3 regions of the Brevibacillus brevis NBRC 100599 genome follow, and region 2 is predicted to be linked to each of the others. Evidence: riboswitches for the same ligand, from Rfam matches in the RefSeq annotation. Region 2 holds a riboswitch; each other region holds the start of a gene.

Region 1 (6,233 bases), 1.3 Mb from region 2:
GAGTCGTTTCGCGACAGCATTGCCGTCAAGCCCGGAGGCAAGAAGACAATGGTTGCATCGGCAAAAGAGGCTGCGGCTGCCATGGAGTTCTTCGGCCAGAAGGTGGAGGGCTTCACCTTTATGGGGAGTAATGTGCCTGAATATATGCTGGGAGACAACGAACGGGAATACCAGGCCAAAAAAGGAGAGCGATCCATGCGGCTGACTACTGTCAACAATCGGGCAGCAGCGTTCAAGATCTCTTATCCTGAGCTGCGAGAAGGTGATCCGACACGTACCGTCGCAGAATTGCAGGAGAGAGCGATCTTGTTTTTGGAGCCGTATTTGGATTCACGGGTGAAGACGGTGCGGATGCAGGAGCAAGTGTACGTGATGGGCAGACAGGTTGAGTTGAATTTTGTCCGAGAAATAAACGGCGTAATCGTGCCGGATCAGTATTATAAGGTCATGATCGACGGGCAGACAGGAGAAATTATCGGGGTGAATTTGACATTCCCGCATGAGCAGGAGAGCTTCGCAGATGTGGCCAAGGTGATTTCAACGGAAGAGGCGGCGCAGGTTTATCTCCAACATCATCCGCTCAGTCCTCGCTATGTCTTCCCGCTTGATAACAATTACAATAAGATTCAAGAGCAACCAGTCTTGGTCTATTCGGCAGAAATACTGAAAAGCAATGGGGATGTGGATGCCATTACGGGAGAATGGCTGCCACTCCAATAATGAGAGACACCAGGGGGAGACTCCTGGTGTTTTGTTTTGCATAATGCCTTCCCAGAATTTGCATAGTAAAGCGTGAGGGGAGGGACAAACGTGGAAGGATTCGGAGAAACCATGATCGTCATCGGGCGCGTATGTACGATTATTCCTTTATTACTGATCATCACCTTATTCATGGGCAAGCGCTCGATTGGGGAGCTACCTGTTTTTGACTTTATCATCATTATTACTTTGGGCTCAGTGGCAGGAGCTGACATTGCAGAGCCAGATGTCCGGCATATTTCAATTGCAGTAGCGATTGTGACATTGGGGATCTTGCAACGGGTCGTATCGCACTTGTCCATTGTCTTTCGCTGGTTTGGCAGAATGGTTACATTTGAACCGACCGTCATTTTCCACAACGGGGCTTTTCACTTCAAAAACTTGAAAAAAATCCGCTACTCGCTCGATAATGTCCTCCATATGCTTCGCGAAAAAGATATTTTTGACCTGGCAGAGATTGATTTGGCTATTATCGAGGCAAACGGTCGGTTGACTGTGCTCAAAAAAGTAGAACAGCAGGTCGTAACGAAACAAGATTTGGGCATCAATACTTCTTCAGCGGGAATGTCGCTGCCGGTCATTGTGGAAGGCAAGATATATCCAGATGTGCTGTCATACCGGAAACGCGATGAGCAATGGCTTTTGCACGAATTAAAGAAAAAGGGGATCGCGTCCGAACAAGTCTTTCTCGCGACGATCAATCGCCAAAATGAATTGCAGTTTTCCTTGAAAAACAAAAAAGAACCACAAGTACCCCCGTTGCATCATTAGCAATCGAATGGAAAAAGGCACAGTCCCTCTGCAAGATTGCATGAAGTCACTGTGCCTTATACGGGAGCATAATGGTGAACTTGGTTCCTACTCGTGGTTTACTTGATACATTGACGGTTCCGCCAATCGCATGAATGACATGATAGGAATACGTCAATCCAAGGCCGGTCCCAGTTGTTTTCGTAGAAAAGTAAATCGTTCCGAGACGGCTAATCTGTCCTGCATCCATGCCGACGCCGTTATCCTTGATGACCAACAGGGCTTTGTTTCGCTCGATGAGCAAGTCCAGGGAGACTTTTCCGTCCGAAATATCCGAGCACGCCTCGATAGCATTTTTGATGAAATTCACCAACACTTGCTTGAACTCGTCTGGATTGGCCTTGATCGTCACAGGTCTCTCAAAATCTTGCAGCGTAAGCTCCACGTTATGCATATTGGCAAAGGGGAGCATCACCTCGCGGATGGCATGCAAATGCTCGCTAAGATTAATGATCTCATGTCGTTCCTTGAGCGGCTTGGAAATGGCAAGGTACTCGGTCAAAATGGCTTCTGTGCGTTGTACTTCATCAAGACTTATGCGAATGTATTGATCGACTTTTACCAAATTTTCCGGACATTCCTGTATTAATTTCAAAAAGCCTTTGACTGCTGTCAGCGGATTGCGAACCTCGTGTGCAAGCGATGCAGCAACATGGCTCATCGTCTGGATTTTTTCGTTTTGCGCGTGGCGGATAAACAGCTCCTTATCCGAAACGCATTTGCTGAAAAGCGACATTAATAACCAGAGGCCGAAAAAGTTTTGAATAGGGATCGCTATGGTGTAGTAAACGAGGTGTTGAGTTACATACGTGGGAAAAAAGTAATAAGTAGTCCCTAAAGCAACCGTAGAAAAAATCGCACTCGTCATAAAAAGATACAGTGTTTTCCGATAACTGGCTTTGTAGTGTCGATACAAAAAGAGTGACAAGACAAAATTGACTGTAAGGATCAGCAAGGCAACCCATGTTCCTTCGCCACCAAGGTAGTGCCGATAAACCAAGGCTTCAATCAGAAGGAGCAGGGCAATCTCGACTCCGCCATAAACTAGTCCGAAAAATATGATGACATGTCGGATATCAAAAAACATGCCATTCGTGACACTCGGGGCGAAGGTCATCGCGAGAAACATGCAGGCTGAGCTGGTGATGGCAATAAAGGAACGGCTGTAGTTCCTCATTTTGTCACGGTAATAAATGTTGAAAAACACAAACGGGATAATGGCGAAAAACCATTGAAGAATAACTTCTTTTAATAGACTCATGTAGCATCCCCATCGCAAATATTTGCTAGGCTTGTATCAATCTACGATAATTCGACAAGACACAACAAAATCCCTCTTGATGTTACAGAAGAAACTGGAATATTTATCAAGAAAATTCTTTCGGTAAACCTAGTTGACAGATAGGTAATTGCCAGATTATATTCTGTATATACTTATACAAACGTTTTGAAAATAGAAACTACTCTTATCAAGAGAAGGCTGAGGGAATGGCCCTATGAAGCCCGGCAACCTAGCACGAGAGAATGCGTTCTTTCGAGCCAAGGTGCTAACTCCAACAGGTAGAATACCTGACAGATAAGAGGCGAGAATCTTGTCGATTTTTGTCCTCTTTCTCTGTGAAAGAGGATTTTTTGCGTAGCTGTCGTGGGGAAGAAGCGCATTTCCAGTCTACGCTTCGGCCTCCGCCCCGCTGTGAGTGAAGACTGTCCGCTTCGGAAGAAATGGCGGGAGAGCTTCAAACGCAGAAGGTTCAGGAAGGATTTCATAAGTGAAGCTGAAATTCCCCGCCATTTATTCCGAAGCTGAGATGGGCTCCAGAGGCGCTTGGACTGGAAATGCGCTTCTTCTACGAAGTTTTATTCCTTTTTGAAAGTGAAGTCAAAAGAAGCTTCAATTGATTGAGGGGAAACAAAAAAATTTCATCATTGTTATCTGTTTTAAAAAGAAAAAAGGGGGAACATCAAAATGAAAAAGAAACTCGGTCTGATCACATCACTTGTTTTGGCAGCTTCTGTTCTCGTGACGGCATGCGGCAGCGGGGCAACAACGGGAACAGGCAGTACAAACGGCGGTGCTTCGGGAGAGAAGGCAAAGAGAATCGCACTGATCATGCGCCAAAACGTAGGGACGTTCTCCGCTCAATATATCAATGGCGTGAAGAAAGAGGTGGAGAAAAACGGGGGCGAGTTGACCGTATTCAACGCAGATACTGATCTGGCAAAAATGGCGTCCAACCTCGATGCGGCTGTGAACCAAAGGTTTGATGGCATTCTGATCGATCATGGTACGGCAGAAGCGTTGCAGCAGGGCACGCAAAAGGCCGTGGATAAAAAAATTCCGGTTGTCCTGTTTGATACAGACATCAACATTCCGGGTGTGCCAGTTGTGGCGCAGGATGACAACAAGTTGGCAGAGCTGAGCTTGGAAAAGCTGGCGGCAGATACAAACGGCAAAGGCAACATCGTAAAAGTTTGGGTAGCTGGCTTTGCGCCAATGGAAAAACGCCAAGTGACGTACGAAGCTTTCCAGAAGAAATACCCGGACTTGAAAGAAATTGCGGCATTCGGTTCTGCTACCAACAATACGGCTCTCGATACACAAACGCAGATGGAAGCGATCTTGAAAAAGTATCCGAATAAAGGCGACATCACAGCAGTATGGGCGGCTTGGGATGAATTTGCCAAAGGGGCGACACGTGCCATCCAACAAGCAGGACGTACGGAAATCAAAGTATACTCCATCGATTTAAGCGATGAGGATTTGCAAATGATCCAGGCGGAAAACTCTCCGTGGGCAGCGACGGCAGCGGTAGACCCATCCAATATCGGACGCATCCATGCCCAAACCGTGTTCCAAAAGATCAAAGGCGAGCAAGTGCCAGACAACGTGAAGCTAAACCCAGTGCTGGTGAAACAAGAAGACCTGCCGAAGGATAAAAAAGTAACGATGGGCGACCTGTCCCAATACGTACAAGAGTGGGGCAAGTAAGAACCAAATTGGCTTTTCCCGTTGAGCTGTATCCGCCAACGGGATTTTTCCTTATAGAGGTGGGAACACGCAGGTTAACAGGAGGTGTGAAACATGTCCACATTGCAGATGAAAGGGATGGCGAAGCAGTTTTCTGGGGTTCCTGCCCTGCGATCCGTCGATTTTGAGGTGCGCGCAGGAGAGGTTCACGCACTGCTCGGAGCGAATGGTGCGGGAAAGAGTACCCTGATGAAAATCCTCACGGGAGCGTATCAGGCAGATGGCGGTACGATCACCATCGATGGACAGGCCGTGTCGATTCAATCTCCGCAGGACGCCAAAGCACAGGGCATTCAATGTGTATATCAGGAAGTGGACACCGCCCTGATCCCGAATTTGAGTGTCGCCGAAAACATACTGGCGGACCAGCTCGTCCAGGCGAAAACCAAGGGGCTGATCAACTGGCAGAGCTTGTACAACGAAACGGAGCAGATTTTAAAAAACTTCGGCTTTTCCATTCCAGTGAGGATGCTCGTCGAAGAATGTACGCTGTCGGAAAAGCAATTGATTTTGATTGCACGGGCGACCGTTCAAAAGGCAAAATACGTCATTTTCGATGAACCGACAGCGCCGTTGAGCACGAAGGAGAGCGAACGGCTGTTTCAAATCATTGCGCAGTTGAAAAAAGCTGGAGTCGGGATCATTTATATCTCCCATCGCCTGCCAGAAATCTTTGAAATCTGTGATCGGATCACTATCATGCGCGATGGACAGCATGTTGTGACCACAGAGACGGCGAAGACCAGTATGGACGAAGTGATCGCGAACATGCTGGGCAAAAGCTTCGACGAGGAGTTCCCGAAGCTTGCAGTGCCGATTGGCGAAACGATTTTTGAGGCGTCAGGTGTGGCTGGCGGCAAGGTACACGGTGTCGACTTGCGGGTTCGCGAGGGAGAAATCGTGGGTGTCGTCGGTCTGGTTGGGGCAGGGAAGACTGAGCTCGCCCGATTGCTCTTCGGCGCAGATGAGGCAAAGGCTGGAGCTGTTCGCTTGCATGGAACACGTATCCAACTGCGCTCGCCAAAAGACGCTGTCGATGCCGGAATCGTTCTCGTCCCGGAGGAAAGGCGCAAAGAAGGGATTTTCGTAGAGGAGTCCGTGCAGAACAACCTGTCTGTCGCCTCGTTGAAAAAGAAGTCCTGGCTCGGTTTTATCAAAAAAGGGGCGGAAGCGGCTAACGCAAGAGAGCTCGTGCAGCGTCTTGGGGTAAAAACAGCCGATATCAAGCAGCTGGTCGGTTTTCTCAGCGGCGGAAACCAGCAAAAAGTCGCCATCGGCAAATGGCTGGATACAAACGCTCACCTCTTTATGTTTGACGAGCCGACAAAAGGAGTGGATATCGGCGCGAAAAGTGATATTTACCGCCTGATCGGAAATCTTGCCGAGCAGAAAAAGGGCGTCCTGTATTTCTCCTGTGAGTTTCAGGAAGTTATCGGGATCGCAGACCGGATTCTCGTCATGTTCGAGGGCAAGATCGTGAAGGAATTGAGTCGCGAGGAAGCAACACAAGAGCTGATTATGTACTACGCAAGCGGAGGTGAGTAACGTGGCAAATAAAAAGTTTAGCTTGTTTGATTTTGTTTACAAATACGGAACGGTTGCAGTCATCGTCATTGTCATGTTGTTATTCAGTCTG
Region 2 (6,233 bases):
AGCGAAAGAAAACATCGCCCTTGGATCTTGCAGGAGTACGTTGGTGTCCAGTACGTAGATTTTCTTCAAAATCTCGCCTCCTATTACCCTTCTTATATACCCTATGCAATTTTTGGAGGGATGCTCAAGTGCGGCGACGTGATGTACTACAGTCTATGTTCAGGTAGACAGAGATAGACGACCCATTGGCAGAATGAAAATGGACAGCCCAGAACAAAATACTTGTAACCCTGCTCTCCTAACGAAGGAAGGCAATACTGGGAAAGGGAGAATGCCTGTGAAACGGATCATGATCTACTGTCTCGGTTTTAGCTTGTTGCTTACAGCATGTACGTCAGGCAATAAAACCCCGACGAATCAGGCTGCACAACAGCCGAAGCATGCCACTCATACTCAGCGTGTTCAGCAAACAGCTCCTCAGCCTGCTTATAATCAATCTTCCCAAGCCACCGCTGATCGTCTCGCCCAACTAGTAACACGTGTGAAAAGGGTGCACAGCGCCACGGCTGTGGTCTTGGGCAAATATGCGGTAGTCGGTATTACTGTGGATCCAAATCTGGATCGCCCAGAAGTTGGCGTCATTAAGTATACAGTTGCGGAAGCTCTGAAAGAAGACCCTCAAGGAGCGAATGCTGTCGTTACGGCAGACCCTGCCATCGTCCAGCGTTTACGGGAAATGAGAGATGATATTCGTCGTGGCCATCCTGTTGCCGGAATCACCGAAGAGTTGGCGGATATGGTAGGTCGGATCATCCCCCAACTACCACGCAGTGTGCAGCCTCGTGAAGAAACCCCTTCCCAAGTAAAAGAAAAACGCATGCACAAAGAGCCACAAGGACAAAACAAAATCAACGCAAATCGTACAACAACACCTTAAAGAAAAAGAGGTATCCCCCGGATTAAGCCCGGGAGAATACCTCTTTTTCTTTATAGGCTGGTGCTTCAGATGGCAAATGATCCAGTGCTTGCTTCAAATCTGCCACCAAGTCATCGAAATCCTCTAAACCAGCAGACAATCTGATCAAACCATCTGTGATTCCCCTTGCAGCTCTTTCTTCAGCGGGCATCGCTGCATGTGACATCGTAGCTGGATACGAGAGAATCGTTTCGACTGCCCCGAGGCTGACTGCCACAATCGGCAATTTTACGCGATCAAACAGCGCTTTTGCACGCTCACGACTCCCTACATCAAAGGAAAGAACAGCCCCATGACCGGTCGCTTGTTGTGTTTGAATCAGGTGACTGGGGTGATCGGCCAGTCCCGTATAGTAAACGCGACTTACTTGTGGATGCGAAGACAACCACTCAGCCAAGCCCGCGGCTGTCTTCGTGCTCACATCCAGTCGGGCTTTCAATGTTTTGAGCCCACGCATCACGAGCCAGCAGTCCTGCACACCCAAAATCGCTCCCATGCCATTCTGGATAAAGTAGAGCTGCTCCCCTAACCCAGCTTCTCTGGTCACAGCCAGACCAGCCACGACGTCGCTATGCCCTCCGATAAACTTTGTTGCACTATGAATGACCACATCTGCGCCAAGTTCCAATGGACGCTGGTAATACGGGGTAAGGAACGTATTATCGACGATGACGAGCAAGCCGTGCTCTTTCGCGATACGAGAAACCGCTGCAATATCTGTGACCTTTAAGGTGGGATTGGAGGGGGTCTCCAGGTAAACCCCTTTCGTTGCCGGTGTAATGGCCGCACGAACGGCTTCTGTCTCTGTTGCATCCACGAACGTTACAGAGATGCCCATTCTCGACAATACCTTGGTCAAAAACCGAAACGTGCCACCGTATACATCTTCCGCCACTACAACATGATCTCCGGCTGAAAACAGCATGAACACGCTGGAAATGGCAGCCATGCCAGATGAGAACGCGAAACCGCGTGCGCCTCCCTCCAGAGACGCAATGGCTTCTTCCAAAGCCTGCCTGGTCGGATTTCCTGATCTGGCATAATCAAATGCACCTGGCTGATCGATATCAGCCTGATGAAACGTAGAAGCTTGATAAATCGGAACCGACGACGCACCTGTGAACGGGTCAATGCAAGTGGAACCGTGGAGGATCTTGGTGGCAAAATTCATCGTACACTCCCCCCTACGACCAAACTAGCATTCAAGGCCTGAAACAAATCGGCTACGACATCATCTGGATGCTCGATGCCAACCGACAGCCGCAACAATCGATAACAAACACCGACATGCTCTCTGACTTCTTGCGGGATATCCGCGTGAGTCTGCGTCGCCGGATACGTACACAATGACTCAACACCACCCAGGCTTTCAGCAAAGGACACGATTTGCAGATTTTGCAGGAACAATCCCACCTGCTCCACATCGCGTACGCGGAACGAAACCATCCCACTATGCCCTGTCGCTTGATTCACCTGGATCTCATGTCCCGGATGCTCTGGCAGACCCGGATAAAATACCTCCGCTACTGCCGGATGCTCACGCAGCTTTTCCGCTACAATCAAGGCATTGGATTGATGGCGCTCCATCCGCAATGCCAATGTTTTCATCCCGCGAATGAGAAGCCAGCAATCTTGAGGTCCGAGTACAGCACCGATTGAATTGTGCAAAAACCGGATTTTTTCCGACAACTCTTCTCCTTTTGTTACGATGAGTCCAGCCAACACATCGTTGTGTCCTGCCAAATACTTGGTCGCACTATGTAAGACGATATCTGCACCAAGCTCTAGTGGGCGTTGACAATACGGGGTTAAGAATGTGTTGTCTACAATCGTCAGGAGACTGTGCTGCTTCGCCAATTGTGCTACTGCTCGAATATCGGTAATCTGCATGAGCGGATTGGTTGGTGTCTCGACGAAAATAGCCTTTGTGTCTGGGCAAATCGCATTTTTCAGTGCAACAATGTCACGCAAATCCACGTACGAAAACGTCAGACCGTAACGAGAGAGCACTTGCTCGAACAATCGATAGGTTCCCCCGTACAGATCGAGCGAAACAATCAGATGATCTCCTTGGGAAAACAAACCCATGACGGTATGAACAGCAGCCATTCCCGAGGCGCAAGCGAATCCTGCATCTCCTGATTCCGCTATAGCGATGGTCTCCTCCAAAATGGTACGAGTAGGATTAGCTGTGCGCGTATAATCATATCCAGTGCTCTGGCCCAAGGCAGGATGACGATAAGCCGTTGCATAGTAAACAGGAAAGCTCACCGCCCCTGTTTTTTCGTCTTTGCCTACTCCCGCCTGAATCAACTTTGTTTCCAATTTCATGTCTGTTTCTCTCCCTCCAATAGTGTACGAGGGCATCAAAAAAGCCCTCTTTCCTCTGAAAGAAGGCTTTGTTTACGTCACCGTAAGCAAATCCTTCTCATCTTTCAGAGTTTGATAACTCTGCAGGAATTAGCACCATTATCTCCCTGTTAAAATACAGGTGATTGGTTGCCGGGCATCATCGGGCCAGTCCCTCCGCCGCTCTGGATAAGAAGATTGCTATTCAATTCGATTGACCCTAATACTAATGGATCGGCAGGATTCTTGTCAACAATTTATTTCCACCCGTTAATTTGCATCTTTCAGGGCGGTCATCACTTGATTGTCCAGCTTCGCTGCTGCGTTTTTGTCATACGTCTTTTCATATTGTGGTTCTGCGGAAATACGGGAACCGTAAAACATAATATCACGAACAGCCTCAATTTTGATCTCTACCATGGCCAGCTTGAGCGGAACACCTTCCAGGCGGTCTGTTTTAACGACAGCACGACCATTAATGGCGAAAGACGAGCCGGCACCGATCAAATGCAGGACAACCTGCGGTTCCTTCGCAATATTAGCCAAAATACGTGAGCGATTATCCACGGCAAAACGAATCGTATCGGCGCTGACAGCAAACGTCCAGGACAAGGAACTGAGCGATGGTGCTCCTGACTCATGGTCTACTGTGCCCAAGGTAACAAAACGCTCTTTTTGCAAGAGCTTGAATAAATCTTCGGAAAGAGTTTGGGAAACAGTTTCAGCCATTTCAAAGCCTCCTATCAAACGTTTAGTACGTTCATTTTACCCTTCGTATTGCTGATAGGCAAACGTTTCCTCTCCACCTTGATTCTGGTTGTCTTTTTCCCTAGACTGGTAGGTAACAATACCGAATGATGGAAGGGGTTGAACAGCTTGTCGCCTACAGATCGCCTCATGCAGCAAATTGACCAAGTACTTGAAGAGCTTCAGGAAGTTCGGAAGGTAAATGAGCGGATGCACAAAATTGCGATGTTCTTAGAAGATATCCGACTAGCAGATGTGATCCAAAATTACACAGCCCCGCGCAAGCTGCTCTGGATCAATTTCCTCGCAGGTCTTGCCCGGGGTCTGGGATTGACGATTGGTACTGCTATCGTTTTGGCTTTCCTCGGCTCCCTCTTGACGCAATTTCTTTCGATCCCCATTTTGGGGGATTACATCAGACAATTGGTGGAGTACGTCGAGACTTACAAGCAACGGCCTTAATGATAGAGACTAGTCTCTGTCCTCGTCATGATCGTCATCATCGTGATCTTCATTCCATTCCTTACCGTGCTTTTTCCAATAGCCATACGCATTGCCGTTGGGATGCTTATCTTTCTGCTTCCCTTTTTCTTTTTTCTTTTTGTCATCATGATCGTCTTCATCGCCGTCTGTTGGCTTCACAGGCTCGACAATGACCTTTGTGCTGAGTGCAACGTCAGCTTTCTTAATCAGCTTATCGTCTTCATACAATGCGAATTGAATCGATTTGGCACTAAAGGAATGATTCTTGTAAGACAACGTCAAAGAGAACTCGCCTTTGTCATTCGGTTTAATCTCTTTTTTCTTCCCGTCAGGAGCGATCACAACCAGCTTAGCATCGTCCTTTTTGTTCCAGCCGCTTACTGTCCCCTTCACCTGGATGGACTTGGCGGCAGGATTGTTTACAGCAGTCGCCTTGATGACATATGCGGTCGCCTGATCCTTGTCAGGAGCGTTAACGATTTCTACCTGAACAGATTCGGAATCAACCTTCTTGCCATCCTCGTAAACCTCGATCAAGGCTTTTTGATCTTTTGCGGCTTGTACATCCTTTACTGAAACCGTAAAGCTGCCTACGCCATCCCACAGCTTCTTCACGTTTGCGTCTTTTTTCACGCCATTATAGGTGACAGTTACTTTGTCTGCCCCCTGCTTGACAATTCCTTTTACTTTTAATTCCTTTTTCTTCGCATCCAATACAGACATGGTATGGATGATCATTTCCTGATCTTCTTCTGCTTTTGGAACGATCTTTACCTGTTCGCTATCGACCAGCTTGCTGCCTGCATAGGCGCTTACGGTTACATACGGCTCATAGGATGCATCCGGAGCTTCAAAGCTGACCGTAAAAGAATGCTCGTTGGTCGGAACGACTTCAATGATGTCGGAATTTGGCTTTTTCACTACCACCTTGGTGACATCCGAAGTCACAATCCCCTTTATGTACACCTTGTTATTTTCAGTCTTGGCATTTACGCTCACGATTTCTTCAGCATTCTCTGTCAGGCGCACTTCCAGCCAGATGTCGCTGTAGTACTCGTTGTAGATACGCTCCCACTCCGCTTTGTTTTCTTCCATATACGTTTGGAGCTTCGTATTCAAGTTGATTTCATCTACAATGATGTACAAGTGATCCGCTTGATTTTTCAAGAGCATGTTCAACGTGGTTGGATCATTTTGGGCCAGTTCTTTTAAATTGTAGCGCGTGACTTGCTTCCCCTCGTCATTCATGACTACCTTTGTGGCACTTGGACTAGCAATCGAGCTTGCATTGGCAAAAATTGGCGTTAAACAGCCAAGAATACCTGCCGCTGTCACAACTGCTAATACGGGCTTGGTCATGTACTTCTTCAATGGTAGTTCCCCCTTCTAGTCTGCCAAAATCCCCCTGCTTGCTTGGGTCTTTCATATTGACGGGAAATCATTTTCAAAAGTTGCAGCATCCAGGAAACCGCGTCTTATTACCTATGAAAACCACTTGAAACAAAAAAACTCCCCCCAACTTCCGAATCATTTCGGCAAGTGGAGAGGAGTCTTTGTCCCGTTAGTTGCAGTTGTACTTGGGCTCACTTTCAATCGCGACCAATAAAGCTTCGACTGATTCAGCAGGGTATCGCACTTCCACGGACTGTGAATCAGCGTTCCCCGATAGCACATACCAGCTACCTTCCTGACGATACCCGATATCGCTCATTTGATGATCCTCATGTAGCAATTGCAA
Region 3 (6,233 bases), 1.1 Mb from region 2:
ACCGATTTTCATCGTGGGGTTCAGCGAGGTCATCGGGTCCTGAAAGATCATACCGATCTGCGAGCCGCGAACCTGCTGCCATTCCAGCTTCGTCAGCCCAGTGAGTTCACGCCCGCGAAACCGAATGCTGCCGCCTTTTACCTGACCTGTTCGTGGTGGAATCATCCCCATCAATGCCCGAGCCGTCACACTTTTTCCGCAGCCACTTTCCCCCACAATCGCCAGCGTCGCTCCCTCCTTCACAGAAAAGGAAACCCCTCTTACTGCCTGCACCTCTCCACCGTACGTGCGAAAGGAGACGCGTAGCTGATCTACTTCCAATAAAGGCTTCATGATGTACTCCCCCTCATTTCCTGATCCGTGGGTCCAGTGCATCCTGCAAACCGTCCCCGAGTGCATTGCAAGCGAACATCGTAAGCGAAATCATGAATCCCGGAAAAAACAGTCGCCACCACTGTCCGCTCAGCATAACCGCCAGCGCGTCGTTGGCCATGGTTCCCCAGCTGGCTATTGGCGCTTGCACACCCAGTCCAAGAAAGCTGAGAAATGATTCGGCGAAAATCGCGTGCGGAATCGTAAAGGTCAGGTTGACGATGATGACGCCGATCGTATTCGGCAGCAGATGTTTGATGATGATTTTGGTATGAGAGGTGCCCAGCTTTTCTGCGGCCAGAACAAACTCCTGCCGCTTGATCTGCATGATTTGTCCTCTGACCAGGCGGGCCATCCCCACCCAGCCAGTTAGCGAAAGGGCAATAATGATTGTTGCGAGTCCAGGCTCCAGTACCACCATCAGCAGGATTACCACCAGCAGATACGGAATGCTGTACAGAATTTCGGCCAACCGCATCAGGATGTTGTCTACACGGTCGCCCAGCTTGTTCCTCCCTGCCATGTAACCGGATATCCCGCCGATGCATACACCAATCACGAGGTCGGTGGCTGCTGCCGCCACACCAATAAACAAAGAGATTTGTCCGCCTGCCCAGGTACGTGCCCACATGTCCCGCCCCAAGTCATCGGTTCCAAACCAGTGCTCGCCCGACAGTGGCAGATTTCCTTTCGTCAAAGACTGTTCATGTGGGCTGTGGGGAACGAGCAACGGACCAATGATTGAGAGGGTCACCACTGCTGCGAGCAGGAAGAACCCCAGCATTGCCAGCTTGTTACTGGAAACCCGCTGCAATACCTCCTGCCAATACCCAAGACTCGGGCGCTCCCGAATTTCCTCAGAAAGCCGGTTTCGGTCGACTGGACGAAACAGGGAATCCAGTTGTGTTGCCTGATTGGCCATAAGACTACTTCCCTCCACTCGTTAATCTGATGCGCGGGTCAATCACCCGATACAGCAGGTCGATGATGTACAAAGTAAAAATGAGCACAAAGCTGTAAAACACAGTCGTTCCCAAAATAACGGGATAATCGCGGTTAAAAATGCTTTCCACGAAATATTTGCCGAGCCCGGGAATGGCGAAAATCTTTTCCACCACAAAGGTTCCGGTCATCAGGTTGGCAAACAGCGGACCGATAAAGGTAAGAACAGGCAGGATGGCATTGCGCATCCCGTGTCTAACGACAATGGAAAAGGTGCCAAGCCCTTTGGCCTCTGCCGTGCTTATGTATTCCTGTTGCCAAACCTCAAGCATGCTGGCTCGTACAAAGCGGGCGATGATGGCGAGCGGACCGATAGAGAGCGCAAGTGTTGGAAGAATCGAGTGCTCCCAGCTCCCCCATGCAGCGACGGGTAAAAGCTCCCATTTGACCGCTAAGTACTTGATCAACAGTGGCGCGAGAATAAAACTGGGGACGGATATCCCGATGATGGCAGCAAACATAGACAAGAAATCCAAGGTCCGATTGTGATAGAGTGCCGCTACGATTCCCAGTGTGATTCCACCTGCCAGCGCGACCATAAACGACTGGAGTCCCAGAACAGCCGATGCGGGAAATCCCTCTGCAATCAGTGTGTTCACATCCCTCGTCTTGGACTGGATAGAGGGCCCTAAGTCAAATTGCAGCAATCCTTTTAGATAGAGCAGGTACTGTACCGTGATTGGCTGATCCAGGTTGTACTCCGCTCGCATGTTCTTCACCACTTCTTCTGGAAGCATTTTGGCATCTGATGCGAATGGATCACCTGGAATCAGGTGCATCGTCACGAACGTTACCGTGACAATCATCCACAGCGTAACGATCATGAGAAAGCCACGCTTGACTGCATAATAAAGCACGTTGTTTCCTCCTTTAAATAATAAAAAGTAAAACGATATGAATACTACGGATTATAAATATAGAAAACCCCTCTCCGAAAAGAAGAGGGGCGATTGCACGTTTCCCACCTTCTCATCTCGCAGATTAACTCCGCAGGAATTAGCACCGTAAGGTCAATCAGACCAAGGTTGCCGGGTTTCATCGGGCCAGTCCCTCCACCACTCTCGATAAGAATGTTCTATGAAATTTAATTTCATTGTAAAATTCTTTTTTATCTTATCATTTTACTCGGATATGTCAATACTGTTCCATGACAATTGATTTTTCTTTATTTTATTTGTGAAAAAAGTAAATCTTCATACACGTATGAATAGGAGGATGTCAGCCCAAATCTTAATCGTGGTGGCTAGGATCAACAAGGCAAGAATGGATTGGAGAATCTCCGTGCCCAAACGTTTGCTGACCTTCGTACCGAGCGGCGCTGCCATGATGCTGGCGATTACCATGATCACAGATGGCCACAGCAATATGTCCCCTGCCATCCATTTCCCTATCGTCGATCCAATGGAAGATAGAAAAGTGATGGCAAGAGAGGACGCAATCGCAACTCTTGTCGGTATCTTGAGGATGATCAACATGATGGGAACCAAAATAAAAGCGCCCGCTGCCCCGACAATTCCGGAGGCACCTCCGACCGTCAAAGCAGATAAGACAGCTGTTGGTTTATGAAAGATAACCTCGGTCGTCTGTTCACGTTCGTCCACTCGCTTTTTTGGCAGGAACATCAAGATTACAGCGATCGTGGCCAGGATGGCGTAAACGATATTGACGGCATTTGCCGAAAGAAATTTCCCTCCATATCCTCCAAGCAAGCTCCCGACAATAATGGCACTTCCCATGTACACAACGAGCTGGTAATGAATAAGCTTATCTTTGCGCAGAGTCCAAACAGCGGCTAGGGTGGCAAAAAATACTTGGACGGCACTTATTCCGGATACTTCGTGAGCTGTGTAAGCAACGAATCCAAGGGCGGGCGGAATGTACAGAAGCATCGGATACTTGATGATGGAGCCCCCGATTCCAACGAGACCAGAAATGAACGATCCCACGAAACCGATAACAAACAGTGTGATCACTAGGTCGATAGTCATAGGCTCACCCTTTGCAGCGACTCGCTTTGATTTCGTTTTATCCTCGTTGTACTACTGCCAAGCCGTTTATTTGCCATTGTAAGATACCGCCGCTCAAATTCATTACATCCTTGAATCCGTTTGCTTTAAGAATGCTTGCGCCAATGGCAGATCGGGCACCGGAACGGCATTGTACGAGAAGCGGTTTATCGTGAGGAATCTCATCTAGCCGCATGGCGAGTGAACCGAGCATGATGTGCTGTGCATCTGGAATATGTCCTTCCTTCCACTCAGCCAGATTACGTACATCTACTACATGAACCTCTCCCTTTTCCACGCGCTCTGCAATCTCTAGCGGTGTTACCTCTTCAATTGTCTCGAGCGAAGACACTTCACTTTCCATTAGCTTGGTGCTGTCGATAAAGCCTGTGACATGATCAATCCCTACAGCATGCAAGGCTTGCAAAATCTCGTCCAGCTCATATGGGGTGGTCAGGATGTGAACGGGGCGATCGTAATCGACAATCCAGCCTGCCCAGTTGGCAAATGACTTGTTAAAGGGAATATGAAGTGTTCCCGCCAGATAACCCTTCGCAAATTTGTGGAAAGGTCGCGTATCAATTATCTGTCCGTTTTCCAGTGATTTATTTACCGCTTCTAGCGAGTTGAACTCTTGAACAACAGGAAGCTCCTTTAGCAAGGCAGGGCCTTCCTTATTCACGCGTTTCATCACGGCAAAATACGTTGGCGGCTCTGGTTGTCCATCCAGGAGCGCCTGAACGAATTCCTCTTCACTCGTGTGTGACATCGCCCAGTTAAAGAGCTTTTCATAGCCGACGGTAGAAGACGGCACGGCCCCCAGTGCTTTCCCGCAAGCACTTCCTGCGCCATGGGCTGGCCATACCTGCATATAATCCGGCAGTTGCTTGAATTTTTGGAGGGACTGGAACATGGCTCTTGCACCTAACTCGGACGTCCCCTTCATTCCCGCTGCTTTTTCGAGCAAGTCCGGTCTGCCGATATCGCCGACAAAGACGAAATCTCCTGTGAAGATCCCAATAGGGCGATCTGCATTCCCTCCAAGGTCTGTCAAAAGGAAGGAGATACTCTCAGGCGTATGGCCAGGGGTATGCATGACTTCAAATAGCAAGTTTCCGATAAAAAAGCGATCCCCATCGTGCACAAGCTGATGGTTCAAGCCTTTCACGTATTGATATTTCCAATCTTCATCGCCCTCATTGGATAAAAACAGCTTCGCTTGATGAAGTGCGCCCAGTTCCCTGGCACCAGATACAAAATCAGCGTGAATGTGGGTTTCGGCGGCGGCTACAATGGTTACTCCCTCTGCTTTGGCGACCTGAAAATAAGGAGCCAAATTGCGTGCGGGATCGATCACAATCGCCTCCCCGGTTTTTTGGCAGCCGACCAGATAAGATGCATGGGCCAGCTTCTCATCATAAAAGTAACGCAATAACATCGTGTATTCCTCCCTTAACCTGTCAATTATTTGTTTGCTTTTTCCGCGAGTAACTCATGCAGACCGGAGTGATTCCAGATCGGCAAAATGGATGTCCCCCCTTCTTTCGAAAACTGCCTCACATCAATCCTTTTAGCATGCCATTCCAATAAAGGATGGGAAGCAGTTCTTTTTTCATCAGGTACATACTGAATCTTTCTTTGGATTGGTCAAAAGGAAAGGTTTCGCACGGCTTCAGGTTGTAATCAAATTCGGCGAGTACCAGCTTGTTGTACCCCGTTACGAGTGGGCAGGATGTATAACCGTCATACTTGGCAGTCAATGGATTACCATTGATCAGCGCGAGCAGGTTTTTCTCAACCACAGGCGCCTGTTTGCGAATAGCAGCTCCGGTTTTGGATGTGGGAAGATTCGTGCAATCGCCAATGCCGAAAATAGTGGGAAATCTCTTGTGCAAAAGCGTAAATGGATCGACATCGACCCAGCCTCCTGTGTCTGCCAATGCGCTGTTTGCAATGAAATCGGGCGCTTTCATGGGAGGGGTCACATGAAGCATGTCATACTTCCATACTACCTGCTCTTTGGTGTCCAGATTCTCGAAGACGGCTTCTTTGGTATCCGCCCGTACCTCCAGTAGGTTATGCTTGTATCTCGTTTCGATGTTCTTGCGACGAATGACCTTATTGAGGGTAGTGGCATACGTGGGAACGTCAAAAATACTTCCCTTCGCTGATGCAAAAATGATCGCTGACTCGTTGCGAACATGTAACTTGCGAAAGTAATCATCGGCCAGATACATGATTTTCTGAGGGGCTCCGCCGCATTTTACAGGTGAATTCGGATGGGTAAAAATGGCAGTGCCGCCTTTAAAACCCCGGATGGCTTCCCATGTACTTTCTACCGTTTGGTATGCGTAATTGCTGCAAACGCCATTCTTTCCGACGGCATCCTTCAAACCCTTTACCCCCTCCCAATCAAGTTGCAGTCCGGCAGCAACAACGAGGTAATCATAGGAAAAGACAGCCCCCTGCTTCGTACTAAGCGTGTTTTGTTCCGGTTGAAACATGGTGACCGCATCGCAGATCCAGTCAACGCCTGTGGGAATCAGAGAGGAGAGATCACGCTCGGATTCCTCCTTTTTCGCGGCACCACCTCCGACTAATGTCCACAAAGGCTGATAATAATGTTTGGATGCGGGATCGATGATGGCGACTTGTCCTATGAGCCTTTTGGAAGCACGGACGAGACGGGCAGCAACAGAGATACCTGCTGAGCCTGCTCCCACGATCACAACCGTATAATGAGCTTGTTTTGCCATAGCTCCTCCTTCGATGACCATTTGGTTTCCAATCATACGATGACCGTTCATAAGATGCAGTCTCTCTATTCAGTTTATTCCGCTGACATTTTTTCCA

Evidence for each region. A riboswitch is a leader RNA that binds a small molecule or an ion and turns the genes downstream of it on or off. The one in region 2 is predicted to bind S-adenosylmethionine.
Region 1: it holds a riboswitch for S-adenosylmethionine, as region 2 does, so the genes downstream of both, BBR47_RS25580 (sugar ABC transporter substrate-binding protein) here and BBR47_RS19415 (aminotransferase class I/II-fold pyridoxal phosphate-dependent enzyme) in region 2, are expected to answer to the same signal.
Region 3: it holds a riboswitch for S-adenosylmethionine, as region 2 does, so the genes downstream of both, BBR47_RS14385 (ABC transporter permease) here and BBR47_RS19415 (aminotransferase class I/II-fold pyridoxal phosphate-dependent enzyme) in region 2, are expected to answer to the same signal.

Annotation. Positions count from the first base shown of each region.
Region 1 is NC_012491.1:5,378,491-5,384,723, reverse strand. Features, by position in the region: gene BBR47_RS25595 (hypothetical protein) at 1-720, shown strand, start outside; gene BBR47_RS25590 (DUF421 domain-containing protein) at 811-1,530, shown strand; gene BBR47_RS25585 (ATP-binding protein) at 1,577-2,830, opposite strand; SAM riboswitch class I at 3,033-3,152, shown strand; gene BBR47_RS25580 (sugar ABC transporter substrate-binding protein) at 3,536-4,558, shown strand; gene BBR47_RS25575 (sugar ABC transporter ATP-binding protein) at 4,652-6,142, shown strand; gene BBR47_RS25570 (ABC transporter permease) at 6,144-6,233, shown strand, end outside.
Region 2 is NC_012491.1:4,058,266-4,064,498, forward strand. Features, by position in the region: gene BBR47_RS19400 (PhoH family protein) at 1-69, opposite strand, end outside; gene BBR47_RS19405 (YhcN/YlaJ family sporulation lipoprotein) at 272-877, shown strand; gene BBR47_RS19410 (trans-sulfuration enzyme family protein) at 900-2,087, opposite strand; gene BBR47_RS19415 (aminotransferase class I/II-fold pyridoxal phosphate-dependent enzyme) at 2,084-3,247, opposite strand; SAM riboswitch class I at 3,342-3,461, opposite strand; gene BBR47_RS19420 (pyridoxamine 5'-phosphate oxidase family protein) at 3,536-3,994, opposite strand; gene BBR47_RS19425 (DUF5665 domain-containing protein) at 4,163-4,474, shown strand; gene BBR47_RS19430 (hypothetical protein) at 4,484-5,866, opposite strand; gene BBR47_RS19435 (hypothetical protein) at 6,057-6,233, opposite strand, start outside.
Region 3 is NC_012491.1:2,953,244-2,959,476, reverse strand. Features, by position in the region: gene BBR47_RS14395 (ABC transporter ATP-binding protein) at 1-333, opposite strand, end outside; gene BBR47_RS14390 (ABC transporter permease) at 347-1,294, opposite strand; gene BBR47_RS14385 (ABC transporter permease) at 1,299-2,231, opposite strand; SAM riboswitch class I at 2,341-2,445, opposite strand; gene BBR47_RS14380 (sulfite exporter TauE/SafE family protein) at 2,568-3,362, opposite strand; gene BBR47_RS14375 (MBL fold metallo-hydrolase) at 3,400-4,818, opposite strand; gene BBR47_RS14370 (FAD/NAD(P)-binding oxidoreductase) at 4,937-6,136, opposite strand.